Regions from separate parts of the Pseudomonas abieticivorans genome, predicted to be linked through region 3. Evidence: predicted binding sites of a transcription regulator. Region 3 holds the regulator's gene; each other region holds the start of a gene.
What was found. Region 3 encodes sigma-54, which starts transcription at its own class of promoters, with help from an activator protein. Its sites were predicted from a motif close to ANTGGCATNNANNTTGCTNT; they were not measured.
Positions count from the first base shown of each region.

Region 1: the regulator sigma-54 is predicted to act here: its motif matches at 6,697-6,716, upstream of L9B60_RS04305 (circularly permuted type 2 ATP-grasp protein).
Region 2: the regulator sigma-54 is predicted to act here: its motif matches at 7,452-7,471, upstream of L9B60_RS21515 (CmpA/NrtA family ABC transporter substrate-binding protein).

Region 1 covers NZ_CP094975.1:986,285-996,507, reverse strand. The annotation lists gene L9B60_RS04340 (DUF3509 domain-containing protein) at 63-341, opposite strand; gene L9B60_RS04335 (ankyrin repeat domain-containing protein) at 708-1,205, shown strand; gene L9B60_RS04330 (hypothetical protein) at 1,271-1,801, shown strand; gene L9B60_RS04325 (PLDc N-terminal domain-containing protein) at 1,917-2,108, shown strand; partial or broken gene L9B60_RS04320 (LTA synthase family protein) at 2,446-4,522, shown strand; gene L9B60_RS04315 (hypothetical protein) at 4,675-4,911, shown strand; gene L9B60_RS04310 (ribonuclease E inhibitor RraB) at 5,125-5,466, shown strand; gene L9B60_RS04305 (circularly permuted type 2 ATP-grasp protein) at 6,749-8,158, shown strand; gene L9B60_RS04300 (alpha-E domain-containing protein) at 8,171-9,121, shown strand; gene L9B60_RS04295 (transglutaminase family protein) at 9,118-9,921, shown strand; gene L9B60_RS04290 (cytochrome c) at 9,945-10,223, opposite strand, start outside.
Region 2 covers NZ_CP094975.1:4,685,962-4,696,184, forward strand. The annotation lists gene L9B60_RS21480 (mechanosensitive ion channel family protein) at 1-380, shown strand, start outside; gene sigX (RNA polymerase sigma factor SigX) at 469-1,059, shown strand; gene L9B60_RS21490 (OmpA family protein) at 1,167-2,216, shown strand; gene L9B60_RS21495 (hypothetical protein) at 2,288-2,425, opposite strand; gene L9B60_RS21500 (bifunctional protein-serine/threonine kinase/phosphatase) at 2,482-4,152, opposite strand; gene L9B60_RS21505 (nitrate/nitrite transporter) at 4,155-5,366, opposite strand; gene L9B60_RS21510 (ANTAR domain-containing response regulator) at 5,532-6,107, opposite strand; gene L9B60_RS21515 (CmpA/NrtA family ABC transporter substrate-binding protein) at 6,121-7,332, opposite strand; gene L9B60_RS21520 (quinone-dependent dihydroorotate dehydrogenase) at 7,546-8,574, shown strand; gene rmf (ribosome modulation factor) at 8,679-8,894, opposite strand; partial or broken gene rlmKL (bifunctional 23S rRNA (guanine(2069)-N(7))-methyltransferase RlmK/23S rRNA (guanine(2445)-N(2))-methyltransferase RlmL) at 9,426-10,223, shown strand, end outside.
Region 3 covers NZ_CP094975.1:3,584,587-3,594,809, reverse strand. The annotation lists gene L9B60_RS16470 (KpsF/GutQ family sugar-phosphate isomerase) at 1-553, shown strand, start outside; gene L9B60_RS16465 (KdsC family phosphatase) at 554-1,078, shown strand; gene lptC (LPS export ABC transporter periplasmic protein LptC) at 1,087-1,659, shown strand; gene lptA (lipopolysaccharide transport periplasmic protein LptA) at 1,646-2,185, shown strand; gene lptB (LPS export ABC transporter ATP-binding protein) at 2,185-2,910, shown strand; gene L9B60_RS16445 (RNA polymerase factor sigma-54) at 3,113-4,609, shown strand; gene hpf (ribosome hibernation-promoting factor, HPF/YfiA family) at 4,716-5,024, shown strand; gene ptsN (PTS IIA-like nitrogen regulatory protein PtsN) at 5,037-5,501, shown strand; gene rapZ (RNase adapter RapZ) at 5,504-6,361, shown strand; gene L9B60_RS16425 (HPr family phosphocarrier protein) at 6,378-6,653, shown strand; gene L9B60_RS16420 (ZIP family metal transporter) at 6,726-7,619, opposite strand; gene L9B60_RS16415 (superoxide dismutase) at 7,631-8,242, opposite strand; gene L9B60_RS16410 (DUF2753 family protein) at 8,245-8,673, opposite strand; gene L9B60_RS16405 (class II fumarate hydratase) at 8,699-10,075, opposite strand; gene L9B60_RS16400 (FagA protein) at 10,068-10,223, opposite strand, start outside.

The DNA.
Region 1 (10,223 bases), 2.6 Mb from region 3:
TAGTGAACCTTTCGCAGATCAATCCGCTCCTGTAGGAGCGGTTTAATCCGCGAACCACTGACTCATGCCGAGTGGTAGGTAGGCAGGGCAAAGCGGTTCTGGCTTTGCAGCATGTTGATTGCTGGCAATTCGCTCGCCTGGCCCGCCAGGTCACGGCGGATGGCGCTGATCACCCAGGTCAGTTGTTCGGCGGTGTGCAGTTGAGCGTACGAAATAGACCTTCTGATCTGCTTCCCTTCGCTGTCACGCAGGGTCAACAGTACCGCGCCATCTGGACGTGGCTGGGTAGTGACGTCGTAACCGGCAAATACGGAAGCGAATTTTTCTTGAATGAAGTTCATGTCAGCTCCTGGCTCTTTGGTTGGCAAACCTGTGAGTAAGGAGTGCAGCGACTGTGCCAGTTTTGAACTTATTAAAAAATCCTTTAAAAACAGACACTTAAAAATTAACAGGATTTTTTGTTTCGTGCAATTTGCATGAAAGGCCTGGTGGCACACTGCAATTTGCTTGGTCGGGGAGGGGGCAATAGACAGGCAGGGACAGATTTTTTCGTATTCCCTACTGTCTATGACAGCGTAAAGGCAATTAGTTCTCTCGTTCGGCACCATAGTCCCACTCTGTTGACCAGTGGCGTGGGGTGCCGGGACAATGCCGCCTATCAAGCCAGCCAGGAGGTTCCCGTGTCAGATGATCAAACCGCTCGCCAAATGAGCCAGGAAGAAGCCGCCGAATTCGCCGAACAGGTGTTCGACGTGGCCCGCAAAGGCGATGCGCAGATGCTCGGCCGTCTGTTGGAAAAAGGCTTGCCGGTGAACCTGCGCAACCACAAGGGCGATACCTTGCTGATGCTGGCCGCCTATCACGGACACCACGAGGCGGTGAGCGTGTTGTTGGCCCACAAGGCCGATCCGGAAATCCGCAACGACAACAACCAGAGCCCTATCGCAGGCGCCGCCTTCAAGGGCGACCTGGCCATGGTGCAGTTGCTGGTAGCGCAGGGCGCCAGCGTCGAAGGTGCCGGTGGTGATGGGCGTACTGCATTGATGATGGCGGCGATGTTCAACCGCACGGCCATCGTCGATTACCTGATCAGCCAAGGTGCCGACCCGCAGGCGCAGGACGCCAACGGCACCACCGCCCTGGCCGCCGCCAAGACCATGGGCGCCCAAGACACCGCCGCGCAGCTGGAAAAACTGCAGGGCTGATACCCAGGGGGCTCGATAAGGGCTATCCTTTGCGCCCTTTTTTGCTCTGCCACAGGTGCCGCGCCATGAAAACCCAACTGATTGAACTCATCACCAAGATCAGCTCCGGTTGCATGGCGCAGGACGAAATCGAACGCGTCGCCGGCGAAGCGGCCCAAGCCTACGCCGACCCGGGCGTCTTTCTGGCCGCCAACCCGGACATCAACTACGACGACACCTTCCCCATCCCCCTGGGCGAATGGGTCGTGGTCGGCAGCCTGCCAGAAACCGTGTTGTTCCAGGCCGACACCTACCCCGACCTGCTGCAACAGATCACCGACTCCTTCGGCCCTGCCGTCACCTTCAACATCAAACCCAAGCAACTGGCCAAGACCGAGCCGCTCACCGCCCTCAACCGCATCCAGGTGCAACTGGGCAGCATGAGCAAGGAAGATGGCGGTTACGTGCTGGTCAACTTCAGCCAGTTGCTGGATGACGAAATGCAGGCCGTACTGGTATTCGGCAACGACCTGCCGCGCGTGCTGGAATTGTGCGCCGAGCTGAACATCGCCGCGGCACCTTCGTTGGAAGCGTTGAAGGTGGCGGTTCACGTTTAAGCTTACTAGGCCTTTTTTTGCGCCGGCTGCGAAGGCGTTCGCTTCAGGTTTCTAGGGAACCCCCACAAACCCCGGCTATCCTAATGAAGGTACCCTCACTTCAAGGAATGTCTCCATGGGTTCTACCTTCAATGGCCTGGTTGGCCTGATTATCCTGGCGCTCGATATCTGGGCGATCATCAATGTGGTCAAGAGCGGCGCCGAGGTCGGGATGAAGGTGCTGTGGGTGTTGCTGATCCTCTTGCTGCCGGTATTGGGCTTGATCATCTGGGCGATTGCCGGGCCGCGGGGCAATGTACGGCTGTAGTCGGCAGGTGAATGATTACGCGGGTTTTTGTTACTCGATACTACAACGCAGAGGCGCCTGAGGGCGCCTTTGTGTTGTCTTATCCCAAGCTGCAGGCCTTGTGCCTGGCGGCCTGCTATTAATTGCATGGCTTTTTCGCGGATGAATCCGCTCCTACGGTAGGCGGCGATTTGTCCGACAAGGCTACGAAATTTTCACGATGCACCTTCGACAATCCCCCGCCTTGTTGCCGCGCCAGACACAAAGGCTGTGCATCGCGTGCGCAATGGTGCACCATTTGCCGCCTCGAAATACCACAACTCCAATTCCACCTGAATCCAATGGATCTTCTATAGACATGGCTATTCCGGACGCCTTGAGTCAAGAGCGGGCCGCCCAGCGCCCGCAACCGACCGTCAAATCGCACCTTGCCTACATATTGCTCAGCGGCGTGGCCATGATGGTCCTGCTGAGCCTGTTGCGCCTGGCACTGTTGATCTACAACCGCGAGATGATCCTCGATACACCGGCCTCGACCTTCGTCGAGGCGTTCGGCAACGGCTTGCGCTTCGACATCCGCCTGGTGGTGTACGTGCTGATCCCGCTGGTACTGGCGCTGCTCAGTGCACGGGCCATGGCCGCACGTGGCCTGTTCCGCTTCTGGTTGACGCTGACCAGCAGCCTGATCGTGTTCTTCGGTTTCATGGAACTGGACTTTTACCGCGAGTTCCACCAGCGCCTCAACGGCCTGGTGTTCCAGTACGTGAAGGAAGACCCGAAAACCGTACTGAGCATGCTTTGGTACGGCTACCCGGTGGCCCGTTACCTGATCGGCTGGGCCGTTGGCACCTGGCTGCTGAGCCTGGTGTTCAAGGGCATCGACCGCCTGACCCGCCCACGCTATGTCAGCGGCGGTGTCGCGGTCCGTGGCGTGGCGCCGTGGTACGCCCGCATTGGCGTGCTGGTGCTGTGGCGCGCTGATCATCGTAGTGGCGGCGCGTGGCACTCTGCGCCAGGGCCCACCGCTGCGTTGGGGTGATGCCTACACCACCGACTCCAACTTCGCCAACCAGTTGGGCCTCAACGGCATGCTCAGCCTGATTACCGCGGCCAAGGCGCGCATGTCCGACGAACGCGACAATATCTGGAAGTCGACGCTGCCGGTGGCCGAGGCCCAGCAAACCGTGCGCGACATGTTGCTGACCAGCAACGACAAGCTGGTGGATGCCGACATCGCCCCGGTGCGCCGCGACTTCACGCCGCCGCCTGAAAACACCCTGCCGATCAAGAACGTGGTAGTGATCCTGATGGAAAGCTTCGCCGGTCACTCGGTGGGCGCCTTGGGTGCATCCGGCAATATCACGCCGTACTTCGACAAGCTGTCCAAAGAGGGCCTGCTGTTCGACCGCTTCTTCTCCAACGGCACGCACACCCACCAGGGCATGTTCGCCACCATGGGCTGCTTCCCCAACCTGCCAGGGTTCGAATACCTGATGCAAACCCCGGAAGGTGCCCACAAGCTGTCGGGCCTGCCGGAGTTGCTGAGCGCGCGTAACTACGACGACGTGTATGTCTATAACGGCGATTTCGCCTGGGACAACCAGTCTGGCTTCTTCAGCAACCAGGGCATGACCACGTTCATTGGCCGCAACGACTTCGTCAACCCCGTGTTCTCGGACCCGACCTGGGGTGTTTCCGACCAGGACATGTTCGACCGCGGTGCCCAGGAACTTTCCAAGCGCGCCGCCACCGGCAAGCCGTTCTACGCACTGCTGCAAACCCTGTCCAACCACACCCCGTACGCGATCCCGGATCCGCTGCCGGTAGACAAAGTCACCGACAAAGGCTCGCTGAACCAGCACCTGACCGCCATGCGTTACTCGGACTGGGCGCTGGGCCAGTTCTTCGAAAAGGCCAAGAAAGAGCCTTATTACAAGAACACCCTGTTCATCGTGGTGGGTGACCATGGCTTCGGCAACGACCAGCAGATCACCGAGATGGACCTTGGCCGCTTCAACGTGCCGCTGCTGCTGATCGCCCCGGGCATGCAAGAGAAGTTCGGCAACGTGAGCCACACCGTGGGCACCCAGATCGACATCGTGCCCACCATCATGGGCCGCCTGGGCGGTGAAACGCGCAACCAGTGCTGGGGCCGTGACCTGCTGAACCTGCCGGAAGGCGACAAGGGCTTTGGCGTGATCAAGCCTTCGGGCAACGAGCAGACCGTGGCCATCATCACCGGTGACCGCATCCTGGTCGAACCCAAGGAGATGCCGGCACGCATGTTCCGCTTCCAATTGGGCGCCGATCCCAAGGCCGAGCCTATCTCCGACCAGCCGGACGAGGCAGACCTCAAGCGCAAGTTGGAGTCGTTTATCCAGACCGCTACCAAGGCGCTGCTGGATAACACTGCAGGCGTTGTGCAAGGCAAATAGGCCTTGATGTGTCAGCAACATGAAAAAAGGCCCCTCGGGGCCTTTTTTCATGTTCGTGCAGGTACATGTGCTGAACGTTGGGGGGCCGGGCAGGTCAAGAGTAGTGAGGTTAATCTCACACGGCTACAGCTGGGTTTGCTGAGGAGATACTAATGAAAAAGTGGGAAATCGCTTTCGTGGATGAACATGGCGATCTGCTCAAGCTGCTGGTGGAGTCCGAGCAGCGTCCTTCAGATGAAGAGGCTGCCAAACATGTGCGCTCGCACTACCGCCCGGTGCTGGACAAGGCCGACCTCAATGATTTCGAAAACCGTACCGAGCAACCCACGGCCAAGGTGTTGAAGGACATGAATGCCATGGAAGTGCGCTCCGTGACCCCGGTCGACTGATTTTCGCGCCCCTGCCAGGCCCCCCTTGGCACGGGCGTTCCCTTCGCGCTACTCTGCAAGCGAGGCAAACGGTTAAACCGCCGCGCTTCACGTCTTGTCAGCTCCATGCTTGTTTCCGGTAATCATGCATTACGCAATCCATTCGCCGTTAGTCAGTCAGCGGAGGTCCGGGAAGTACTGAAAGTCTATCCATCGTATTGAGGAGGACGGTTCATGAGCACAGCCTATCAAGAAGACATCAGCACTCAAGTGCTGCGCCGCATGAAAGAAGGCGGGTTTGATTTCTCCAGTATTCACCCCATCGAGTTCTACGCCGTCTTTCCCGACGAAAAGCGTGCGCGCACGGCTGCCGGGAAGTTTCGCGGTGAATCGCTCAATGCCCAGGTCAGTGAGCGGGACGACGGGGCGTGGCACCTTGAGTTAAGCAAGGTGATGCACGCAACCTATGGTGGCATTGGCGAGTTCGAGCTGGATTTCGAGGCGGTGGTCGCCCCCTTGGGCGGAGAAATCGAAGGCTGGGGTGTAAAACATGAAGTGCGCAGGCCCCAGGCTTAGGGTTTCAGCGTTACAAGAAACGGTCGACCCCAGGGTTGGCCGTTTTTATTTCCAGCATCAACGCCCCTCGTCCAAGCGCCAGGCAAAAAAAGGTTCTTCGCGGAATTCTGGGAAATAGGCACATCATATCCTGCCCGTGCCCGTGCCCGTGCCCGTGCTCTCTGGCCGCTGGCTCTGCTCTTGATCTGCTCTTGATCTGCTTGGCTTTTGATCTTGATTGTATGCCCCATTAAGCGCCCGGGCCGACTGGAGGCGTCGATCAAGCGGCCGGAGGCGTAGCCGCCGGAGACGGAGCCGGAGGAGCTTCTATTCCGGGCCGTCGTCCGCTTGAGCGATGCCGGAGGGAGGGGACCCGTAGCGCAGCGTAGGGCCCAAGCAGGGGCAAGCCTTTTTTGCTTACTTTTTGTGGCGTTTGACAAAAAGTGAGCCGGCGTAAGGCCGGAAAGGTGAAGTGGCCGCGCCCTTGGTAATGGATATGTACATGATTTTTGAAGCATGCTCCGAGGACGGTGGGCATATCCATTGGTTAGGGTGATGCCGAATCACCTTTCCGCCCTTACGGCGTCTTACTTTTTGTCAAACGCCACAAAAAGTAAGCAAAAAAGGCTTGCCCCTGCTTGGGCCCTCCGCTGCGCTGCGGGTCCCCTCCTTACGGCGTCGCTCAAGGGGCAGACGGCACCGGCTATAGAAGCTTGCCGGCTGCCGTCTCCCTCGGCTGCGCCTCGGGCCCTGCGGGCCGCCCCTTGATCGACGCCTCCAGTCGGCCCGGGCGCTTTACGGGGCATACCATCAAGATCAAAAGCAGATCAAGATCAAGATCAAGATCAAGATCAAGTGGCCTCCCCCTAGATAATGGATATGCTCGCAATTCTCAGAAGCAGGATTCCGATGCCTTGCACATATCCATTGGTTAGGGTGATGCCGAATCACCTTTCCGGCCTTACGCCGGCTCACTTTTGGTCAAACGCCACAAAAAGTAAGCAAAAAAAAGCCACCTCGAGCAAGGTGGCGGAAAGGGAATCTGGTTGCCGTAAGAGCTTTCTCACTGGCTTGTAAGAATTATTAACGAAGTAGGCCAGCCAGTGAAATCAACTCTGTCTATGCTGGTCATAGCATTAACCCTGCTTCGCAATGGAGCACGGTGCATTGTGGTGCACTGTCAAGCGCACGGGAATGGTGCGGGTAATTTGTTTTTTTTATTCAAGTGATTGAATTTTAAGCGTTTATGCCGATGGCACGGGCCTTGCGATGGTCTTGGTGTCCGGGTGACAAGGAGTACGGCATGATCCGCACCTATTATGATGAGATGTACGATGCCGGCGGTATTGTCCGCCCGCATTATCGGGAGTTCGCCCGCTGGCTTGCCGAGACGCCCGAAGAGCTCCTGGCCCAGCGGCGGCGTGAGGCCGACCTGTTGTTTCATCGTGCCGGCATCACCTTCACGCTCTATGGCGATGAGCAGGGCACCGAGCGCCTGATCCCTTTCGATACCATCCCGCGCAGCATCCCGGCCAGTGAGTGGCGCGTGGTGGAACGTGGGTGTATCCAGCGGGTAAAAGCACTGAACATGTTCCTGGCCGACCTGTACCACGGCCAGCGCATCATCAAGGCCGGGATCATCCCCGCCGAGCAGGTACTGGCCAACGAGCAGTACCAGTTGGCCATGCAGGGGCTCAACCTGCACCGTGACATCTACTCGCACATCTCCGGGGTTGACCTGGTGCGCGACGGCGATGGCACCTACTACGTGCTCGAAGACAACCTGCGCACCCCCAGCGGCGTGAGCTACATGCTCGAAGACCGCAAGATGATGATGCGCCTGTTCCCCGAGCTGTTCGCCGCCCAGCGCATCGCCCCCATCGACCATTACCCCAGCCTGTTGCTCGACACCCTGAAAAGCTCCAGCCCCATCGATAACCCAAGCGTGGTAGTGCTGACCCCGGGTCGTTTCAACAGCGCCTTTTTCGAACACGCCTTCCTGGCGCGCGAGATGGGCGTGGAGTTGGTGGAAGGGGCCGACTTGTTTGTGCGCGACGACAAGGTGTTCATGCGCACCACCGACGGCCCCAAAGCCGTGGACGTGATCTACCGGCGCCTGGACGACGCGTTCCTGGACCCGCTGGCCTTCAACCCCGATTCGATGTTGGGGGTGCCGGGCCTGCTGGCCGCCTACCGCTCTGGCAATGTGATCCTGGCCAACGCCATCGGCACCGGGGTGGCGGACGACAAGTCGGTGTACCCGTATGTCACCGAGATGATCCGCTTTTACCTCGACGAAGAACCCATCCTCAAGAACGTGCCTACCTGGCAATGCCGCAAGCCTGAAGAATTGTCCCACGTGCTGGCCAACCTGCCAGACCTGGTGGTCAAGGAAACCCAGGGTTCCGGTGGCTACGGCATGTTGGTGGGCCCGGCCGCGAGCGCCGCTGAAATCGAGAATTTCCGCGCACGCCTCAAGGCCCGTCCCAACGCCTACATCGCCCAGCCGACCCTGTGCCTGTCGACGTGCCCGACCTTTGTTGAAAACGGCATTGCGCCGCGGCACATCGACCTGCGCCCGTTTGTGCTGGCCGGGCGTGAAACCCGCGTGGTGCCGGGCGGTCTGACCCGTGTCGCGCTGCGGGAAGGCTCGCTGGTGGTCAACTCATCCCAGGGCGGCGGTACCAAGGACACTTGGGTGGTCGAGGATTAAGGATGCCTGCCAATGTTAAGTAGAACTGCCTCTGACCTGTATTGGATGTCGCGTTACCTGGAGCGGGCGGAAAACCTCGCCCGCATGCTCGATGTCAGCTATTCGTTGAGCCTGATGCCCCAGGATGGTCGCGGTGACGGCCTGCATGAAGTGGCCATGCCACTGCTGATCACCGGCACCCTGGAGGACTACCTGGAGCGCCACGGCCAATTGCACGCCGAACGCTTGCTGCACTTCTTTGCGCTGGACGCGGCCAACCCGGCCAGTATCTACAGCTGCCTGGGCGCGGCGCGGGCCAGTGCCCATGCCGTGCGCGGGCGCATCACCGCCGACATGTGGGAAAACATCAACGCCACCTGGCTGGAGATCCGCGGGATTGCCGAGCAGGGCCTGGGCCGCTATGGCATGAGCCGCTTCTGCGAGTGGATCAAGGAGCGTTCGCACCTGTTTCGCGGGGCCACCTACGGCACCATCATGCGCAACGATGCGTTCCGTTTCATCCGCCTGGGCACCTTCATCGAGCGCGCCGACAACACCTTGCGCCTGCTCGACGCGCGCTACGAAATGTTTGGCGACGCCGCCGAGAACATGGACGACAGCTCGGCGCGCGGGTACTACCAATGGAGCGCCTTGCTGCGCGCGTTGTCGTCCTTTGAGGCGTATACCGAAATCTATCGCGACGCACCCTCGGCTCGTTTCGTGGCCGAAATGTTGCTGTTGCGTGCCGATGTGCCGCGCTCGCTGCGCGCCTGTACCGAAGAGATCGATCAGATCCTCGCGAGCCTGCCGGGGGCCAACGGCCGCCCGGCCCAGCGTCTGGCCGCCGAACTGGATGCGCGACTGCGCTACACCGGTATCGGCGAGATCCTCGACGAAGGGCTGCACGCCTGGCTGACCGAATGTATCCCGCTGGTGCGCCAGTTGGGCAACGCTATCCACAGCTCTTACCTGGAGGCTGTATGAGACTTTCCATTAGTCACGAGACCGCCTATCAATACGAAGACGAGGTGCGCGCCAGCATTCAGTACTTGCGCCTGACGCCCCATGACAGCGACCGCCAGCACGTGCTGAGTTGGCAACTGGACCTGCCCACCTCGATCAAGGCGCAGATCGATCCGTTCGGTAATATCTTCCACGTATTGACCCTGGATCGCCCCCATGACCGCATCGTCATCGGCGCCCGTGGCCAGGTCGAGATCGACGAGAAGACCGAATCCGAGCACGAATCGCAATCGGCTTACCCGTTCCTGCGTTTCACCCGCCTGACCGAAGCCGACGAGGCCCTGCGCGCCTTTGCCGCCAAGGAGTGCAGCAAGCGCCGCGACCGGAGCGGGCTGATCGACCTGATGGGCGCGCTGAATCAGCACATGACTTACACGCCGGGCGCTACCGAAGTCGACACCACGGCCGCCACGGCGTTTGCCGGGCGCGCCGGCGTGTGCCAGGACCACACCCATGCGTTTCTGGCCTGCGCGCGCAGCCTGGGCATCCCGGCGCGCTATGTGTCGGGTTACCTGTTTACCGAAAGCAGCGAACACCTGGCCAGCCACGCCTGGGCCGAGGCCTGGCTGGATGACGCCTGGTACAGCTTTGACGTGACCAACCAATTGGCGCGCCCGGAGCGCCACTTGAAATTGGCCGTAGGCCTGGACTACCTGGACGCTTGCCCGGTGCGCGGCATGCGCCGTGGCGGTGGGTTCGAGCAGATGCATGCCAAAGTGGTGGTCACGCCTGCGCCTTTGATTCGGGTACAGCAGCAGTAACGGCCAGGGTAACGGCGGGGCTGTCACTGGCCTGCCTTGCGCCCCGCCATGTGCTGCAAGTAGCCCACCAGCAACGCCAGCTCTTCATCTGGCAACACCTGCGCGCTGAACCCCGGCATCTTCGCCTGCGGCCAGCGCCGCATGGCTTGCGGGTCACGAATGTAACGCTGCAGAAAACCTTGCGAAAAATACTCGGTCGGGCTGAAGGGGATATTCAGGTCCGGGCCAAACTGTGCGTCGCCCTGACCGTTGAGGCGGTGGCACGCCAGGCAGTTTTTCTGGAATAGCGCGAAGCCCCGGTT
Region 2 (10,223 bases), 1.1 Mb from region 3:
AGGGCGTGCGTCTGGACTATGCCGCGGGGCTTGGGCGAGTGGCCCAGTGGCTGGTCATCATCATCAGTATTTCGGTTGCAATCAGTCAGTTGGAAGTCAAGACCGACCTGCTGAACCATGTGATTGTGATCGGTTTGATTACCGTTGGTCTGGCTGTTGCGTTGGCCATGGGCCTGGGCAGCCGGGAAATAGCCGGGCAGATCCTGGCCGGAATTTACGTGCGCGAATTGTTCCAGGTGGGGCAACAAGTGCGGGTTGGAGAGGTCGAAGGGCAGATCGAGGAGATCGGCACGGTCAAGACGACGTTGTTGACCGACGAGGGTGAGCTGGTCTCGTTGTCGAATCGGATCCTTCTTGAGCAGCGTGTAAGTAGCCGCTGACCCGGCAAATCCTGCTAATGTATGCCGCCGAAAAAGGCCCGGTGTTCGGGCTTTGGCGGAATTGACCTGACTGTCGGCCCGACTTGTTTTGAATAAAGTACATTCGCTGCCCCTGCGTTACGACCCACGCGAGCTTACCGATGAGGAGCTGGTGGAGCGTTCGCACGGGGAGCTGTTTCATGTGACGCGCGCCTATGAAGAGTTGATGCGGCGCTACCAGCGCACCCTCTTCAACGTGTGTGCACGTTATTTAGGGAACGATCGTGACGCTGACGATGTCTGTCAGGAGGTGATGTTGAAGGTGTTGTATGGCCTGAAGAATTTCGAGGGTAAATCGAAGTTCAAGACCTGGCTCTACAGCATCACTTACAACGAATGCATCACGCAGTACCGTAAGGAAAGGCGCAAGCGTCGACTGATGGATGCCCTGAGCCTCGACCCGCTCGAGGAAGCATCCGAAGAGAAGACGCCCAAGCCTGAGGAGCGAGGTGGGCTTGACCGCTGGCTTGTGCATGTGAACCCGATCGATCGTGAAATTCTGGTGCTACGGTTTGTCGCCGAGCTCGAATTCCAAGAGATTGCAGACATCATGCACATGGGTCTGAGCGCGACCAAAATGCGATACAAACGCGCGCTCGACAAGCTTCGTGAGAAATTTGCAGGCATTGCCGAAACTTAGTGAGGCGCAAATATCTCTAACGTTGGGCAAGTTCTGCTAGACTTGCCGCCGAGTTGTCCCCCTTTCAATGTGGGACTGCTTAACAATCACAGATGGGGATTTAACGGATGAAACTGAAAAACACCTTAGGCATGGCCATTGGTTCTCTTGTTGCCGCAACTTCTTTCGGCGTATTGGCGCAAGGCCAAGGCGCGGTCGAAGGTGAAGCCTTCTACCAGAAGAACTACAACGACAGCGTCAAGCACGTTGAAGACGGCCGTACCGCTGGCGGTTCGCTGGGCTACTTCCTGACTGACGACGTTGAGTTGATCCTGGGCTACGGCAAGACCAACTACACTCGTTCGAACGACGGTACTGGCAGCCAGAAAATCCACGGCGACACCGGTTCCCTGACCGGCATGTACCACTTCGGTACCGTAGGCGACGCTATCCGTCCTTACGTTTCCGGTGGTTTCGCTCACCAGAGCCTGAGCAACGTAGAAGCTGACGGCCACAGCGGTCGCGACAGCTCCACTTTCGCTACCATCGGCGCTGGCGCCAAGTGGTACATCACCAACAACCTGTACGCTCGTGCCGGTGTTGACGCTTCCTACAAACTGGACAACGGCAAGTGGGACTACGCTCCTACCGTTGGCCTGGGTGTGAACTTCGGTGGCGGCGACAAAAAAGTTGAAGCAGCTCCAGCTCCAGTAGCTGAAACCTGCACCGACAGCGACAACGACGGCGTGTGCGACAACGTCGACAAGTGCCCTAACACCCCAGCCAACGTGACCGTTGACGCTGACGGTTGCCCGGCAGTTGCTGAAGTGGTTCGCGTTCAGCTGGACGTGAAATTCGACTTCGACAAGTCGGTTGTGAAGCCAAACAGCTACGGCGACATCAAGAACCTGGCTGACTTCATGAAGCAGTACCCACAAACCACCACCACTGTTGAAGGTCACACTGACAACGTCGGTCCTGACGCTTACAACCAAAAACTGTCCGAGCGTCGCGCTAGCGCCGTTAAACAGGTTCTGGTCAACCAGTACGGTGTTGAATCCAACCGCGTTAACTCGGTTGGCTACGGCGAAACTCGCCCAGTTGCAGACAACAAAACTGAAGCTGGCCGCGCTGTTAACCGTCGCGTAGAAGCACAAGTAGAAGCTCAATCCAAGTAATTGGACCCAGCCTCTAGAGAAAAGCCCGGCTTAGGCCGGGCTTTTTTTTGCCTTGAATTTGGCAGTGCCGTTCAGACCGGCTTCAATGCTGTCAACAAAGGCTGCGCTGCCAGGCTCAAGGCGTTGATGTTGCCCCGGTTGGCCGCCACCACGATGCCGGCCACCGCATTGATGGCGCTCAGCCCCCTCAGCTTAGAGGCCGCTGCCATGCGGCCCCAATGCGACGTACAGTTCAGCTCAAATAAAAATCTCTGCAGTCAGGTACTTATCCTTTCAAAAGGCAAAATATCAACAGTATGTTTACAGCCAGCGAGGCCAGGGCGAGGGCCTGCCATACCTTTAACGGTTCGCGCTCCAGCAAAGGGCGTGAACGGCGCTGAGGTTGATGGCGCTCGCCCTGATCCAAAGCCAGCAACCATTCTTCGGCCGTCTCGAAGCGTTGCTGTGGATCACTGTGCACGCTGCGCATGATGATTGCCTCCAGCCAATCCGGAAGGTCCGGCCGGTAGCGATTGGCACTGGCAGGCGTTCCAAAGCGCGGGTGCTGGAACGCTTCGATCTCACCATAGGGGTAGTGCCCGGTTAACAGGTGATACAGGGTGACGCCGGCCGCATACAGGTCTTGCTGCGGGCTGGGGGCGGCACCGGCAAACGCTTCCGGGGCGAGGTAGCTTGGGGTGCCGGGCAGCTCGTTGGGCGGATCTGCCGACAGGCCGGGGCACCAGGCCAGGCCGAAATCCAACACGCGCAGCTCTTGGTCATCGCCCAGCAGCAGATTGTGCGGCTTGATGTCGCGGTGCAGGATGTTGCGTCGGTGCAGCATGCCAAGGGCACGAATCAAACGCGCAGCCAGGCCTTGCCAGTCCGCCAGGGGCAATGGGCCGCTTTCGGCCAGGCGCTCGGCCAGGGTTTGGCCTTGGTATTCGCGCATCAGGTAATACAGGTGCTGGCGCTCTGGCAGCGAATGCACTTGGGGAAAGTAGCGGCCAGCCACGCGCTTGAGAAACCACTCCTCCAGCAGCAGGCCTTGTTGCGCGCCGGGCTCGTCGTGGCGCCGGGCGGGCAAGGTCTTGAGTAGCCAGGAGTGGCCCTGGGCATCGCGCACGCGGTACAGGACGGATTGACGGGTTTGGCTCAGCATTGCCAGCACGGTCAGGCCCTCGAAGGCCTGGCCGGTTTTAAGTGACGGGGGCAGGGGCAAGGTGTGCAGGTGCAGCAAGCGCTCGGCCAAGCTGGCCTGGCCCAGTTGTTCGACGTGCACCAGCACGGCACTGGCATTGTCCTGGCTGCCTGCCAGGTGCGCCGCCTTGACCAACGTGTTCACCACGCTCTGGGCGTCGCTGTGCTCGCGCAGCGTGGCACTGATCTGGTGGTCATTCAGGGTGGCCCAGACGCCATCGCTCAGCAGCAGGAAACGCTCGCCCTGGCGCAACTCCCCTTCCAGATAGTCCACCACCAGGTGCTGATCCAGGCCCATGGCGCGCTTGAGCACGTGCTGCATCTGGGCATGTTCCCATACATGGTCTTCGCTGATGCGCTGCAGCGCGCCCTGATACCAGCGGTAGGCACGGCAGTCGCCGACGTGGGCGAGGGTGAAGCGCTGCCCGCGCAGTACCAAGGCGCTGAGGGTGGTAAGCAGCGGCTGGCCACCGCCGTTGGCTTGCAGCCAACGGTTTTGCGCGCTGAGCAGCCGGTCCAGGGCTTGGGGCACGGTCCAGGTTTCGGGGGTGGCGTAATAGTCCAGTGCCAGCGCCTGCAGCGTGGAGCGGGCCGCCAGGGCGCCATCGGCGCAGTGGCTGACGCCGTCGGCAAGGGCAAACAGGTAACCTTTGCTGGCGGCCAGGCCCGGGTTTGGGGTAACCAGGCGCACCGCGTCCTGGTTTTGTGCGCGCGGCCCGCAGGCGCTGGCGTGGGCCATGCTCAGTTGCAGGGCCATGCTCAGACGCGGGCTGCAGTAACAGCGGCCGAACCCCACGTGGTGCGCCACCGACGCTTGACCCCGTGCAGGCCGAACCAGGCCACCACGGCCAGCGCGGCGAACAGCCAGAGGCCCGCCTGGTAGTCACCGGTGTGCTGCTTGATCGCACCCAGGCCCGCCACCAGCAGGAAGCCGCCAATGCCACCGGCCATGCCGATCAGGCCGGTCATCACGCCGATTTCCTGGCGAAAGCGCTGTGGCACCAACTGGAACACTGCACCATTGCCGGCACCCAGGCCGAGCATGGCAATGACGAACAGCGCCAGTGCTGCGTAGGAACTTGGCAGGTGGAAGCCCACGGCGGCGACGCAGATCGCGGCCAGGGTGTACATGGCCAGCAGCGTGCGGATGCCGCCGAAACGATCGGCCAACGCACCGCCCAGGGGGCGCATCATGCTGCCGCCGAACACGCAGGCCGCCGTGTAATAGCCGGCGGTCACCGGGCTCAGGCCGTATTGGTCGTTGAAGTAGCCGGGCAGGGCGCTGGCTAAGCCCATGAAGCCGCCAAAGGTGACGCAGTAAAACAGCATGAACCACCAACTGTCGCGGTCACCCAGGGCCTTGAGGTAATCGCCCACGGATTTGGCCGCTGGCCGGTTGGGGGCGTTGCGGGCCATCAACGTGAAGGTGATCAATACCAGCACCAGCGGGATCAACGCGAAGCCGAACACGTTGCTCCAACCGAAGCTGGCGGCCAACAAGGGGGCGAACAGAGCGGCGAACACGGTGCCCGAGTTACCGGCCCCGGCGATGCCCATGGCCTTGCCCTGGTGTTGTGGTGGGTACCACTGCGAGGCCAGGGGCAGGGCCACGGCAAAGGAGGCACCAGCCACGCCCAGGGCCACGCCCAACAATAAGGCTTGCTCATAGCTGTGGATACCGAAATGCCAGGCGCAGAACAGCGACGCGATCACCACGCACTGGCCCATCAGGCCGGCGGTCTTGGGTGACAGGCGATCGACCACCACGCCCATCACCAAACGGAGGATGGCGCCGGCGAGCAGGGGCGTGGCGACGATCAGGCCGCGTTGCTGGGTGGTCAGTTGCAGGTCGGCGGCGATCTGCACGGCCAGGGGGCCGAGCAGGTACCAGACCATGAAACTCAGGTCGAAATACAGGAAGGCCGCGAACAGGGTAGGGGCGTGGCCGGATTTCCAGAAAGATTTATTCATCAATGCCTCGACGATGCTTGGGGGCCAGAAACGCAAAAACGCCGCAACCCTTCCCGCGTATGTGCGAGGGGGGTGCGACGTCTTTGTCGGTCAATGTGGGGCAACCGCCGTTGGCTACCTGGGTATTGTATTAGCAAGGGTTGGGCCAAGATGCAGGCCTTGCCCTTACCCCAGCATTTCATTCATGGCGATGATTTGCTCGGCGACCTGAATCAGCTTCTGCTGGCGGCTCATGGCTTGCCTGCGCATCAGGGTATAGGCCTCTTCTTCCTTGCAGTCCTTCATTTTCATCAGCAGCCCCTTGGCCAGTTCGATGCGCTTGCGCTCGGCCAGTTGCTGATCGCGGGCGTGCAGCTGCGCGCGCAGGGCCTGGTCGCTTTCAAAGCGCGCCATGGCCACGTCCAGGATCGGTTGCAAGCGCTGGGCATGGATGCCTTCGACGATATAGGCGCTGACCCCGGACTTGATCGCCTGGCGCATCACCCCTGGGTCGTGCTCGTCGGTGAACATCACAATGGGCCGGGGCTGGTCACGGCTGACCAGCACCACTTGTTCCATGACGTCGCGGCTAGGTGACTCGGTATCGATCAAAATCACGTCCGGGCGCACCGTTTCGACGCGTGCGGGCAGGTCGATGGTCAGCCCCGACTCGTCGATCACCTCGAACCCGGCTTCGCTGAGTGCGACTTTCAGGCGGCCGACTTTTTTCGCGGTGTCGTTGATCAACAGGATGCGCAGCATGGGTGACCTCCGCTCATCGGCTGGCCAGCCGCGGCGTACCGCCAGCCAGCGCGTGCAAAGGGAAGCTGCGGGCGTAGCCGGCAGGGTCCTGGCCATCCCAGACCTTGCCATCGATCAGTTGACTGCTGCGCAGTTCGGCATCGTCGCACGGCACGCCCAAGGCCTGGGCGGCCTCGCGGTACAGGCCCAATTGCTGCACCTGGCGGGCCACGCCGAGGTAGTCCGGGTCGTCGCGCAAAAGGCCCCAGCGGCGAAACTGCGTCATGAACCACATGCCATCGGACAGGTAAGGCAGATTGACCTGGCCGTCGCCATGGAAGCGCAGCGCGTGCGGGTCCTGCCAGGTATTACCCAAGCCGTCGGCGTAGTGGCCCATGAAGCGCGGCTCTACGCAATCAAGCGGGGCGTCGAGGTACTCGCGCGCGCTGATCAGTTGCGCGCTGGTGCGGCGGTTTTCCGGGCTTTGTTCGATGAAGCGGCTGGCTTCCAGCACGGCCTTGACCAGCGCCCGGGCACTGTTGGGGTGCTGCTGGACGAAGGCGTGGGTGCAGCCCAAGACTTTTTCCGGGTGGTTGGGCCAGATCGCCTGGGTGGTTGCCAGGGTAAAACCCAGGCCCTGGCGCACGGCACTGTCGCACCAGGGCTCGCCCACGCAAAAACCGTCGATGCGCGCGGCCTGCATGTGGGCGACCATCTGCGGCGGCGGTACCACCACGCTGTTGACGTCCTCCAGCGGGTGGATGCCTTGGCTGGCCAGCCAGTAATAAAGCCACAAGGCATGGGTGCCGGTGGGAAAGGTCTGGGCGAAGGTCAGTTTTGTGCGGCTTTGGTGCACGTGGCGGCGCAATGCTTCAGCATCGGTCACGCCTGCCGTCATCAGGGCCGGTGACAGGTTCAGGCTCTGGCCGTTCTGGTTAAGCCCCATCAGCACCGCCATGTCGGTGGCCGGGCCGCCGCCGATCCCCAGGTGTTCGGCGTACACCATGCCATACAGGCAGTGGGCTGCATCCAGTTCGCCACTGACCAGTTTGTCCCGCAGGTTGGCCCACGAGCTCTGGCGTTTGAGGTCAAGGGTCAGCCCGTGGGGTTGGGCGAAGCCTTGGGTGGCGGCCACCACCACCGAGGCGCAGTCGCTCAGGGCCATGAAGCCGATGTTCAGGCTGCGTTTTTCCGGAGCATCGCTGCCGGCCACCCAGGCCAGGGGGTCTGCTGGAATGTCTGTCATCTACTGTTCGCCCTTGCAAAAAAAAGCGCCGCCCGCCCGTCAGCTGAAAAGCCGCGGGTGTGACGACGCCATTGTCGACGGCCTGCCGCTGCAAGGGGGCAGGCACTGATGAAGGATGACAAGCAATGCATATGCCATCGGTCCCCACAAACGCCGGCTGCGCGGTTATAATCGCCGCCATCGAATCGTCCCATAGCCGAGCTTAGCCCGCCCATGTATACCCTGGCCCGCCAGCTGTTGTTCAAACTCTCCCCGGAAACCTCCCATGACCTGTCCCTGGACCTGATCGGGGCCGGTGGCCGCCTGGGCATCAACAGCCTGTTGGCCAAAAAGCCGACGAGCCTGCCGGTGACGGTGATGGGGTTGCAGTTTCCCAACCCGGTGGGCCTGGCCGCAGGCCTGGACAAGAACGGCGCGGCCATCGACGGCTTCGCCCAACTGGGCTTCGGCTTCGTCGAGATCGGCACCGTGACCCCGCGCCCGCAGCCCGGCAACCCCAAGCCGCGGATCTTCCGCCTGCCTGACGCCACGGCCATCATCAACCGCATGGGTTTCAACAACCTGGGCGTCGACAACCTGCTGCACCGGGTGCAGGCCGCTCGCTACAAGGGCGTGCTGGGCATCAACATCGGCAAGAATTTCGACACCCCGGTGGAACGCGCGGTCGACGATTACCTGATCTGCCTGAACAAGGTCTACGATCACGCCAGCTACGTGACCGTCAACGTCAGCTCGCCCAACACCCCGGGCCTGCGCAGCCTGCAGTTCGGCGACTCGCTCAAGCAACTGCTGCAGGCCCTGGCCGAGCAGCGTGAGGTACTGGCCGCCCAGTACGGCAAGCGCGTGCCGCTGGCGATCAAGATTGCCCCGGACATGAGCGACGAAGAAACCGCCCTGGTGGCCAGTGCCTTGCTGGAGTCGGGCATGGACGCGGTAATCGCCACCAACACCACCCTGAGCCGCGAAGGCGTCGAAGGCCTGGCCTTTGGTGACGAGGCAGGGGGGTTGTCGGGCGCGCCGGTGCTGGAAAAAAGCACCCATATCGTCAAGGTGCTGGCGGGCGAGCTGGGCGGCAAAATGCCGATCATCGCGGCCGGTGGCATTACCGAAGGCAAGCATGCGGCCCAGAAGATCGCCGCCGGTGCAAGCCTGGTGCAGATCTATTCGGGCTTCATCTACAAGGGGCCGGCCTTGATCCGTGAGGCGGTGGACGCAATCGCCGGGATGCCGCGCAAGCCCTGACAAAAAAAGGGCCCCTTGAAGGGGCCCTTGGGCCGAAGCCCGCCGCTCGGAGGGAGCGTGCGTGGTTAATGTGAATTCAGAGGTGTGAAATAAGGGGTTCCTGTTCAGCCGACGGCGCGAATTTCGTTGAGTCTATGGATGCCCGCAGTGCCGGTCATACCGTCCCAGTTGTCGCCGCGTCCCTCGCGCCAGCCATTGATCCAGGCCTGACGAACTGACGGTAGAGTAAAAGGGCAAAGCTCACGGGATTTGCCATGGATGCCGTACTGGTATCCGCGTAAAAATGCTCGTTCCAACGGATCACGCTTAAGTCTTCTCATAGGGTGTTGCCCTCGTCTGTTGACTGTTATGTCCCGTCGGCCTCGTCTGAGGCCGGGCAGAATCGTTCTGCCGGTGTGCGCCCGCTGCCGGCGTGGCGGGCATTGGTGTCGTCCCGTCGCGGGACAACCTGTGTAGATTTCTAAACAATGCGCAGACCGATGTGAATGATCGTTTTGTCATAAGGGCGTAACGTTTGAGGTATCCAGACCATAAGTAAATAAATGCTTCTGGGGTGGAAAGCAGTCAAAGCCCGCTATGATGAGGGCTGCATTGATAAAGGGACGCATTTGCCGGGCAGGGATGATGGCAAATTGGCGTCAGTGAATAAGCGACGAAGGGTCATTGTTGCCCCTTTTGTCAGGCAGAATTATTTTCTGCCCGGATGATCAAAGCCTATTTGGGCAGGTTTGTCCGGGTGGTACGGCACCGCGGTGGTGCCACGCGGGCGCTCTTTTAGAAAAGCGCCTGATTAAACTCTGGTGGGGTGACGCGTTGCCCCTCCACTCATTGCTCAAGGCCCTGGATTACCCATGTCGGACCGTTACGAACTCTTTCTCACCTGCCCCAAGGGCCTCGAAGGCCTGCTCGCTGAGGAAGCCACTGGGCTGGGCCTTGAGGACACCCGCGAACACACCTCGGCGGTGCGCGGCATGGCCGACATGGAAACGGCCTACCGCCTGTGCCTGTGGTCGCGCTTGGGCAACCGCGTTGTTGCTGGTACTCAAGCGCTTCAACATGGCCAACGCCGACGATCTGTACGACGGGGTCAATTCGGTGGACTGGCAAGACCACCTGCTGCCCGACGGCACCCTGGCGGTGGAATTCAGCGGCCATGGCTCGGGCATCGACAACACACACTTCGGCGCCCTGAAGGTCAAGGACGCCATCGTCGACAAGCTGCGCACCCCCTCGGGCGAGCGCCCCAGCGTCGACAAGCTCAACCCGGACCTGCGCGTGCACCTGCGCCTGGACCGTGGCGAGGCGATCCTGTCCCTGGACCTGTCCGGCCACAGCCTGCACCAGCGCGGCTACCGCCTGCAGCAAGGCGCGGCACCCCTGAAGGAAAACCTGGCGGCGGCGATCCTGATTCGCGCTGGCTGGCCGCGCATCGCTGCCCAAGGCGGCGCGCTGGCCGACCCGATGTGCGGCGTGGGGACCTTCCTGGTCGAGGCGGCGATGATCGCCGCCGACATCGCGCCCAACCTCAAGCGTACCCGCTGGGGCTTCAGTGCCTGGCTGGGCCACGTGCCGGCCCTGTACCGCAAGCTGCACGACGAGGCGCTGGCCCGCGCCGAGGCGGGCCTGGCCAAGACCCCAGCGTGGATTCG
Region 3 (10,223 bases):
TTGCAGCGTAGCTCAAGAAGCTTGCCCGCTGAACCTGGCCCCCACCTCCTCCACCACTGCAGCCCTGGTGATGGGTGATGCCCTGGCCATCGCGCTGCTGGAAGCCCGCGGCTTCACGGCCGAGGACTTTGCGTTTTCCCACCCCGGCGGTGCACTGGGCCGACGCCTGCTGCTGAAAGTGGAAAACGTGATGCACACGGGTGACGAACTGCCCCAGGTGCAGCGCGGCACGCCGCTGAAAAACGCCCTGATGGAAATGACCCGCAAGGGCCTGGGCATGACCGCGGTACTGGAAACCGACGGCCGCCTGGCCGGGATCTTCACCGACGGCGACCTGCGCCGCACCCTGGACCGCGACCTGGACCTGCGCCAGGCAACCATCGACGAAGTCATGACCGTGCACGGCAAGACCGCCCGCCCGGACATGCTCGCCGCCGAAGCCCTTAAAATCATGGAAGACCACAAGATAGGCGCCCTGATCGTGGTCGACGAGCAGGATCGCCCGATCGGCGCGTTCAACCTCGGCGACCTGCTGCGCGCTGGAGTCATGTAAATGAACGACGAACTGTTGCAACGCGGCAAGGCCATCAAGCTGGCGATCTTCGACGTAGACGGCGTGCTGACCGACGGCCGCCTGTATTTCCTGGAAGATGGCAGCGAATTCAAGACGTTCAACACCCTGGACGGTCAAGGCATCAAGATGTTGATCAACTCCGGCGTGGCCACCGCGATCATCAGCGGGCGCAAGACCCCGGTAGTGGAACGCCGCGCCAAGAACCTGGGCATCGCCCACCTGTACCAAGGCCGCGAAGACAAATTAGTGGTCCTGGACGAGCTTCTTGGCCAACTCGGCCTAAGCTATGACCAGGTGGCCTACCTGGGCGACGACCTGCCCGACCTGCCGGTGATCCGCCGCGTGGGCCTGGGCATGGCCGTGGCCAACGCTGCCGGCTTTGTTCGCGAGCACGCCGATGGCGTCACGCTGGCGCGCGGCGGCGAAGGCGCGGCCCGAGAATTCTGCGAGTTGATCCTTCGCGCCCAAGGCAACCTCGATGCGGCCCTCGCCGCTTATTTGTAGAGCACCCCATGTCGAGCAGAAAATTACGCAACATCGTGTTGCTGTTGGTCGTGGCGGCGATTTTCGCCGCGGTCGGCTACTGGAACATCAGCCCGGAAACCTTCCTCGACCAGCCCAAGACGGCCGTCGACGAAACCGCGATCGATTATTATGCAACCAATGCCCACAGCAAGCAGTTCATGCCCGATGGCAAGCTGCAATATGACATGACCAGCGACAAGGTCGAGCATTTGCAAGCCAGCCAGGTCACCCTGCTGACCAACCCGGACGTCAACCTGTACCGTGGCGCAGCCTTCCCGTGGCACGTCACCAGCAAGCGCGGCGAGGTCAACCCGGACGGCACCCAGGTGGAACTGATCGACTCGGTGCGCGTGGCGCGGGTCGACGAAAAGAACCGCCAGACGATTATTACCACTACTCGCATGACTGTATTCCCTCAGAAGCAATATGCGCAGACCGATCAAGCCGTTAGAATTGACGGCGCCGGTGGCGTCACGACAGGCGTGGGAATGAAAGCGTATTTGCAAGACAGCCGGATGAACCTGCTGTCCAACGTAAGAGGACTGTATGAGGCTCGTTAAAACCCTTCCTTATTTGCTCAGCCTGGGCGCAGCACTGGGAAGCGCGAGCGCCTGGGCACTGCCGACTGACCGCGATCAGCCTATTCATATTCAGTCCGATGACGCACAGATCGATGACAAGCAAGGCGTCGCGACCTACAAGGGCAATGTGATCATTACCCAGGGCACGATGAAAATCACTGGCAACACCGTGACCATCACCCGCAACGCACAGGGCGACGTCGACGTGTTCACCTCGGTCGGCAACCTGGCCTATTACGAGCAGAAGCCGGCGATCGACAAACCGATCGTGCAGGCCTACGGCGTGACCATCCAGTACTTTTCGGCGCAAAACCGCATCGTGCTGATCGACAAGGCCAAGGTCATCAACGACGGCAACACCTCCGAAGGCGAAAAAATCGTCTACGACACCGTCAAGCAAGTGGTAAACGCCGGCCGTGCCAACGGCACCAAGGTCACCGCCCCACGTCCGCGGATCGACATGGTTATCCAGCCGAAAAGCAAAACCGATGAGCAGAAAAAATAATGGCAACCCTGAAAGCCCAGCACCTGGCCAAGGCTTATAAAAGCCGGCAAGTGGTGCGTGACGTCAGCCTGTCCATTGAAAGTGGCCAGATCGTAGGTTTGCTGGGCCCCAACGGCGCCGGCAAGACCACCTGCTTCTACATGATCGTGGGCCTGGTGCAGGCCGACCAGGGCCGCGTGCTGATCGACGACCTGGACGTGAGCCACCAGCCGATGCACGGCCGCGCCCGTTCCGGTATCGGCTACCTGCCGCAAGAAGCCTCGATCTTTCGCAAGCTTTCGGTGGCCGACAACATCATGGCCATCCTGGAAACGCGCAAGGAGCTGGACAAGGCCGGGCGCGTCAAGGAACTGGAAAGCCTGCTGCAGGAGTTCCACATCACCCACATCCGCGACAACCTGGGCATGAGCCTGTCCGGTGGTGAGCGTCGCCGTGTGGAAATCGCCCGGGCACTGGCCACCGCGCCCAAGTTCATCCTGCTCGACGAACCCTTCGCCGGTGTCGACCCTATTTCCGTGGGCGACATCAAGCAGATCATCCACCACCTGAAGGCCAAGGGCATTGGCGTTCTGATCACCGACCACAACGTCCGTGAAACCCTGGATATCTGCGAAACCGCTTACATCGTCAACGATGGCCAACTGATCGCCGAAGGCGATGCCGAGACCATCCTGGCCAACGATCTGGTTAAAGAAGTCTACCTCGGCCACGAATTCCGCCTGTAAAGGGTGGCATTTGGGCTGGGGCGCCTTTGAGGAGGCCGGCTTTTGAAAATCGCAAGGTTTTTAATTACCGCCTCGCTCTAGGCAAACACTGCAACTTCAGGCATATAATTTGCTTATGACAACAGCCGAGCGCCTGGGTTAACCCAGGTGTTGTGTAGTGGATGGCGCATCGCGCCGGCGAACAAGGTGTTAAGCCCCTGCCATGAAACCATCGCTAGTCCTGAGAATGGGCCAGCAACTGACGATGACACCGCAGTTGCAACAGGCCATACGCCTCCTCCAGCTATCCACCCTGGACCTTCAACAGGAAATCCAGGAAGCGCTGGAATCCAATCCCATGCTCGAACGCCAGGAAGAAGGCGAAGACTTCGACAACAGCGACCCGCTGGCCGATAACATCGAGCAGAAAACCACGCCTGAAATTCAGGAACCCAGCTTTCAGGAAACCACCGCACCGACGGTCGACAACCTGGAAGACGGCGAGTGGAACGACCGCATTCCCAATGAGCTACCTGTCGACACGGCCTGGGAAGACATCTACCAGACCAGCGCCAGCAGCCTGCCCAGCAACGATGACGACGAGTGGGACTTCACCACCCGCACCTCCGCCGGCGAGAGCTTGCAGAGCCATCTGCTGTGGCAATTGAACCTGGCGCCGATGTCCGATACCGACCGGCTGATCGCCGTGACGCTGATCGACTGCATCAACAACCAGGGCTACCTGGACGAGACGTTGCAGGAGATCTGCGACTCGTTCGACCCGGAACTGGACATCGAGCTCGACGAAATCGAGGCCGTACTGCACCGCATCCAGCAATTCGAGCCCGCTGGCATCGGCGCCCGCGATCTGAGCGAGTGCCTGTTGCTGCAACTGCGCCAATTGCCTGCCAAGACCCGCTGGCTGGCCGAGGCCCAGCGCCTGGTCACCGACTTCATCGACCTGCTGGGCAGCCGCGACTACGGTCAGCTGATGCGCCGCATGAAGATCAAGGAAGACGAGCTGCGCCAGGTGATCGAGCTGGTGCAAAGCCTGAACCCGCGCCCCGGCTCGCAGATCGAGTCCAGCGAGGCCGAGTACGTGGTGCCCGACGTGATCGTGCGCAAGGACAACGACCGCTGGCTGGTAGAGCTGAACCAGGAGTCGGTGCCACGCCTGCGGGTCAACCCGCAGTACGCAGGCTTTGTGCGCCGCGCCGACACCAGCGCCGACAACACCTTCATGCGCAATCAGTTGCAGGAGGCGCGCTGGTTCATCAAGAGCCTGCAGAGCCGCAACGAAACCCTGATGAAGGTGGCCACGCAAATCGTCGAGCACCAGCGCGGCTTCCTCGACTACGGCGACGAGGCAATGAAACCGCTGGTGCTGCATGACATCGCCGAAGCGGTGGGCATGCACGAATCGACGATTTCCCGGGTGACCACGCAAAAGTACATGCATACCCCGCGTGGTATTTATGAGCTGAAATATTTTTTCTCAAGCCACGTGAGCACCTCCGAGGGCGGCGAATGCTCGTCCACGGCGATCCGCGCGATCATCAAAAAACTGGTGGCTGCCGAAAATCAGAAAAAGCCGTTGAGTGACAGCAAGATCGCTGGTTTACTGGAGGCACAAGGCATCCAGGTAGCCCGTCGCACCGTCGCCAAGTACCGCGAGTCCCTCGGGATCGCACCGTCTAGCGAACGCAAGCGATTGATGTAGCCCCGCAGCGCGCAAGCGCTGCCCGGTGGGCACCTGAGGTGTGGCAGCGTTCCTGCGGCAGGTGTTCCACCTGCCTCTTTATGCAATAGCAATAAGGAGATGCGGTATGCAAGTCAACATCAGTGGACATCAACTGGATGTGACCGAACCCTTGCGCACTTATATCAGCGAGAAGCTCGCCCGATTGGAGCGCCATTTCGACAAGATCACCAATGTGCAAGTGACGATGACGGTGGAGAAACTCCTGCAGAAAATCGAAGCCACCTTGCACGTTCCCGGTGGTGAAGTGGTCGCCAACGCCGAACATAGCGACATGTATGCGGCCATCGACCTGCTCACCGACAAGCTTGACCGCCAACTCAAAAAACATAAGGAAAAACAGCAGAGCGTGCTGCAAGGCGCGAATGCTCGCTGACACTCCCCACCCATGATCCGACTTGAAAACATCCTGACCCCTGGCCGTTCACTCGTGAACGTGCCAGGCGGCAGTAAAAAGAAAGTGCTCGAACAAATTGCCAACCTCATTGCCCGGGAAATACCCGAGCTTGGGATGCAAGACGTCTACGAAGCCCTGATTGCCCGTGAGAAACTCGGTTCCACCGGTTTCGGCAACGGCATCGCCATACCCCATTGTCGTCTGGCTGGCTGCGAATCGCCGGTCAGCGCCCTGCTGCACCTCGACGCCCCCATCGACTTCGATGCCATCGACGGCGCCCCGGTAGACCTGCTGTTCGTACTGCTGGTCCCGCAAGCGGCCACCGATGCGCACCTGGAACTGCTACGGCAAATCGCCAGCATGTTGGACCAGAAGGACGTACGGGACAAACTTCGCTCGGCAGCCAGCAACGAAGCCTTGTACAAGGTCGTGCTGGACGTTCAAAACGGTCACTAAGCATGCGCCTGATCATCGTCAGCGGCCGCTCCGGCTCCGGTAAAAGCACAGCCTTGGATGTACTCGAGGACAACGGCTACTACTGCATCGACAACCTGCCTGCCGGGTTGCTGCCGGAACTGGCCGAGCGCGCGTTGATCCATACCGAACTGGCGCAACCGCTGGTGGCCGTGTCTATCGATGCGCGCAACCTGCCCAGCCACCTGACCCGCTTCCCCGAGTTGCTCGAGGAAGTGCGCGGTCGGCACATCCAGTGCGACGTGCTGTACCTGGACGCCGACGAAGAAACCCTGCTCAAACGCTTTTCCGAAACCCGCCGGCGCCATCCACTGAGCAGCGCCAACCGCTCGTTGGCCGAAGCCATTCGGGTCGAAACCTCGCTACTGGGGCCGATTGCGGACCTGGCCGACCTGAAAATCAATACCACGCACCTGAACCTGTATCAGCTGCGCGACGCCATCAAGCTGCGCCTGCTCAACCAACCTGAGCCGGGCACTGCGTTCCTGGTCGAGTCGTTCGGTTTCAAGCGCGGCATGCCGGTGGATGCCGACCTGGTGTTCGACGTACGTTGCCTGCCCAACCCGTACTGGAAGCCAGAACTGCGCGACCATTCAGGCCTGGACCAACCGGTGATTGAATACCTGGCTGCCCAGCCGGACGTCGAAGAAATGTATCAGGACATCAGCAGTTATCTGCTTAAATGGCTGCCGCGCTTTGCCGCCAGCAACCGCGCCTACGTGACCATCGCCATTGGCTGCACGGGCGGCCACCACCGCTCGGTGTACCTCACCGAGCGCTTGGGCCAGGCGCTCCAACAAACGCTCAAGAATGTTCAGGTTCGCCACCGCGACCTTAGCTGAAAGGACCCCCACCGCGATGCCTGCACGTGAAATCGAAATCATCAACAAGCTTGGCTTGCACGCCCGGGCAGCCGCCAAATTCGTCGGCGTGGCTGGCCGCTTTCCCGATTGCCAGGTGCGTATCGGCCGCAGCCCGGACAGCCTGGTAGACGGCAAAAGCATTATGGGCGTGATGATGCTGGCGGCGGGCAAAGGCACCCAGGTGCACCTGAGTACTGCGGGGGCCGAAGAGGCCGAAGCGATGGCAGCGATTGTCGAGTTGATCAATAACCGCTTCGACGAAGGCGAATAAAACATCGCCCTCGCCCCAACCCTCTCCCGCAGGGAGGGGGGCTGGGGTGAGGGCCACGGCAACCCCGCCCCATCATGACAGCGCCGTATCCATCACCATCATAAGGCAAAAGCCCACGCACAACCCCAGGCTCGCCAACTTGTGATGCCCGTTGCTGCGCGACTCGGGGATGATCTCATGGGTCACCACCAGTAGCATTGCCCCCGCCGCCACGGCCAAGCCCAAGGGCAACAACAGTTCAGCCAAGCCCACCAGCCAGGCACAGAGCACGGCGAACACCGGCTCCACCAGCCCTGATGCCGCACCTACCAGGAACGCCTTGAACCGCGACATGCCGGCGCCAGCCAGTATCAGCGCGATCACCAGACCCTCTGGCACATCCTGCAGGGCAATGCCCATGGCCAGGCTGTCGGCGTCGGGCATGCCGCCGCCGGCCGATACGCCGATGGCCATGCCTTCGGGAATATTGTGGGCAATGATCGCGAACACGAAAATCCATATGCGTGCTGGGATCGGCGGTTGTTGCGGGGTGCCCACCAACACTTGCGGCGACACCCCGGCCACCTGGCGGTCCACCAGGTACAGGCAGAACGCCCCGAACATGATGCCAAAGCTGATCAGGCTACCGGCGCCCCAGCGGGAAAACCCAATGGTTTGCGCGGCATCCAAGCCTGGGATGATCAGCGAGAACGCCGTGGCCGCCAGCATCACGCCTGCGCCGAAACCCAACAGGGTGTCGGCCACGGCCACCGGCATGCCACGGATCACCAGCACCGGTACCGCGCCAAGCGCGGTGCCCAGTGCTGCGATGGCACCACCCTCCAGTGCACGCAACAGTCGTGGGTCCAGGTCCAGCCAGGCCAACGCCTGTATGGCCAGCAACGAAAGCCCGGCCAGCGTCAATACGCTGCCCAGGGCCAGGCGCAACAAGCGCCCGCTACCAATGGAAAACGCCTGAGCCCCCACTATTTGACGACTCACGCCACGGCAGCCCGGTAACGCCGCTCAACCTCGGCCCAGTTGACCACGTTATAAAACGCCCCGATGTATTCCGGGCGCCGGTTCTGGTATTGCAAGTAGTAGGCGTGTTCCCACACGTCCAGGCCGAGGATCGGCGTGTTGCCGTTCATCAGCGGGCTGTCCTGGTTGCCACTGCTCTCCACCACCAACTTTTTTTGCGGGGTTACGCTAAGCCACGCCCAACCGCTGCCGAAACGGGTCAACGCAGCCTTGGTGAAGGCCTCCTTGAACGCCTCGAAGCCACCCAGTTGCTCGTCGATGGCCTTGGCCACCGAGCCCTGTGCCGGGCCACCACCCTGGGCCGACATCACCTCCCAGAACAACGAATGGTTGGCGTGCCCGCCGCCCTGGTTGATCACTGCCGGCTGCAGCTTTTCGGGCAGTTGCTTGACGCTGGCCACCAGCTTCTCGATCGGCCACTCGGCGTACTCGGTGCCATCAACCGCCGCATTGAGGTTATTGATGTACGTTTGGTGGTGCTTGCTGTGGTGGATCTCCATGGTCTTGGCGTCGATGTGCGGTTCCAGCGCGTCATAGGCGTAAGGCAGGGCAGGCAAGGTATAAGGCATGGTCAATGAACTCCGTAGTGAACCATTTGCGTGGATGTTCCCTGGCTGAACAGCAGGCGCGAGGTGCGCGGGTATTCGCCGTATTCACCAATAAAGCTCAACAGCTCGGCGTAGGTCTTGCTGCTATGGCGCAGCGCGGCCTCGCGCAAGGCCTGCGGCAGGCGCCGGTCTTGCGCGGCCTGCAACAGGTATTGATGAATGGCGCACAAGTACTCGGCGCTCTCCTCCGGCTGCATCAGGCGCAGATGCAGGTCGGCCAGGTTGTGATGGCTGATGACGCAGGCCGCCACGGCTTCGTCGACGTCCGCCCAGCGCTCGAACAACACCTGCGCCAGGGCCAGCGCCTGCAAATACAGCTCGCGGGCGTCAATCAAGTCGCCGGCGTTGAAACAGCGGTTGGCCATCTCGATGGTGCGTTTCCAGTGCTGCATGTTTGCCTCCAAAGCCGTAAGGCTGTCAGATGCCGCCTGCGGTGAGCTTTTCCGGGTCCAGCAGCACTTGCAGCTGGGTACGTGAAAGCTCGGTGTTTTCAAGAGCCACGTCGATGATCGGCCGGCCTTCCTTGTAGGCCTGCTTGGCAATCTCGGCGGCTTTTTGGTAGCCAATGATGGGGTTGAGCGCAGTCACCAGGATCGGGTTGCGCGACAACGCTTCCTGCAATTTGGCCTGGTTGACCTTGAAGGTGGCGATCGCCTTGTCCGCCAATAAGCGGCTGGCATTGGCCATCAGCTCGATGCTGCCAAGCAGGTTTTGGGCGATGATCGGCAACATCACGTTCAGCTCGAAATTGCCCGACTGCCCCGCCACCACGATGGTCGCGTCGTTGCCGATCACCTGGGCTGCAACCATGGCAGTGGCTTCCGGGATCACCGGGTTGACCTTGCCGGGCATGATCGAGGAGCCCGGCTGCAGGCCTTCCAGCTCGATCTCACCGAGGCCGGCCAGGGGGCCGGAGTTCATCCAACGCAGGTCGTTGGCGATTTTCATCAGCGACACGGCGGTGGCCTTCAGTTGCCCAGACACCGACACGGCGGTGTCTTGCGAACCAATCAACGCAAACAGGTTGGCGCCCGGAGTGAATTCGACACCGGTGATTTGGCTCAACTGCCGGCTGAAGCGCGCGGCAAATTCAGGGTGGGCGTTGATCCCGGTCCCCACGGCTGTACCGCCCTGGGCCAAGGACTGCAGGGCCGGCAGCAGGTTTTGCAGGTGGCCGACATTGGCCTTCAGTTGCGCCGCCCAGCCGTTGAGCACCTGGCTCATGCGCACCGGCATGGCATCCATCAGGTGGGTGCGGCCGGTCTTGATGTAGGGGTGCACCTGCTCGGCCTTGGCCTCGATCACCTGCACCAGGTGCTGCAATGCTGGCAACAGGTGCTCGTGCAGGGCCAATGCGGCGCTGACGTGGATGGTGGTGGGGATGATGTCGTTGCTGCTCTGGCCACAGTTGACGTGATCGTTGGGGTTGATGGCCTCGCCCGACTGGCGGCTGGCCAGGGTCGCGATCACTTCGTTGGCGTTCATGTTGGAACTGGTGCCGGAGCCGGTCTGGTAGATGTCCACCGGAAAGTGTTGGATAAAGTCACCGGCCAGCAGTTGCTCGGTGGCGGCGACGATGGCCTGCCCTTGCGCTGCGCTGATCTGCCCAAGCTCGACGTTGGCCTTGGCGGCCGCAGCCTTGGCCAGCACCAGCGCGCGAATGAACTGGCGCGGCATCGGCTGGTGGCTGATGGGGAAGTTGTTCACCGCGCGTTGAGTCTGGGCACCGTACAGCGCCGCCTCCGGCACTTGCAGTTCGCCCATGCTGTCACGCTCGATACGGGTATTACTCATCGGAATATCCTTGCAGCAGTTCAGTGAGAGAAATCGATGGCAGCAGCTCGCACACCGCAAGCTCGCGGCCATGCTGGTGCCATTGGTGAAGCTGTTCGGGGGTGCGCGCGGCCTGGCGCATCTCGCGCAAGGGGCGATAGGCTTGGTC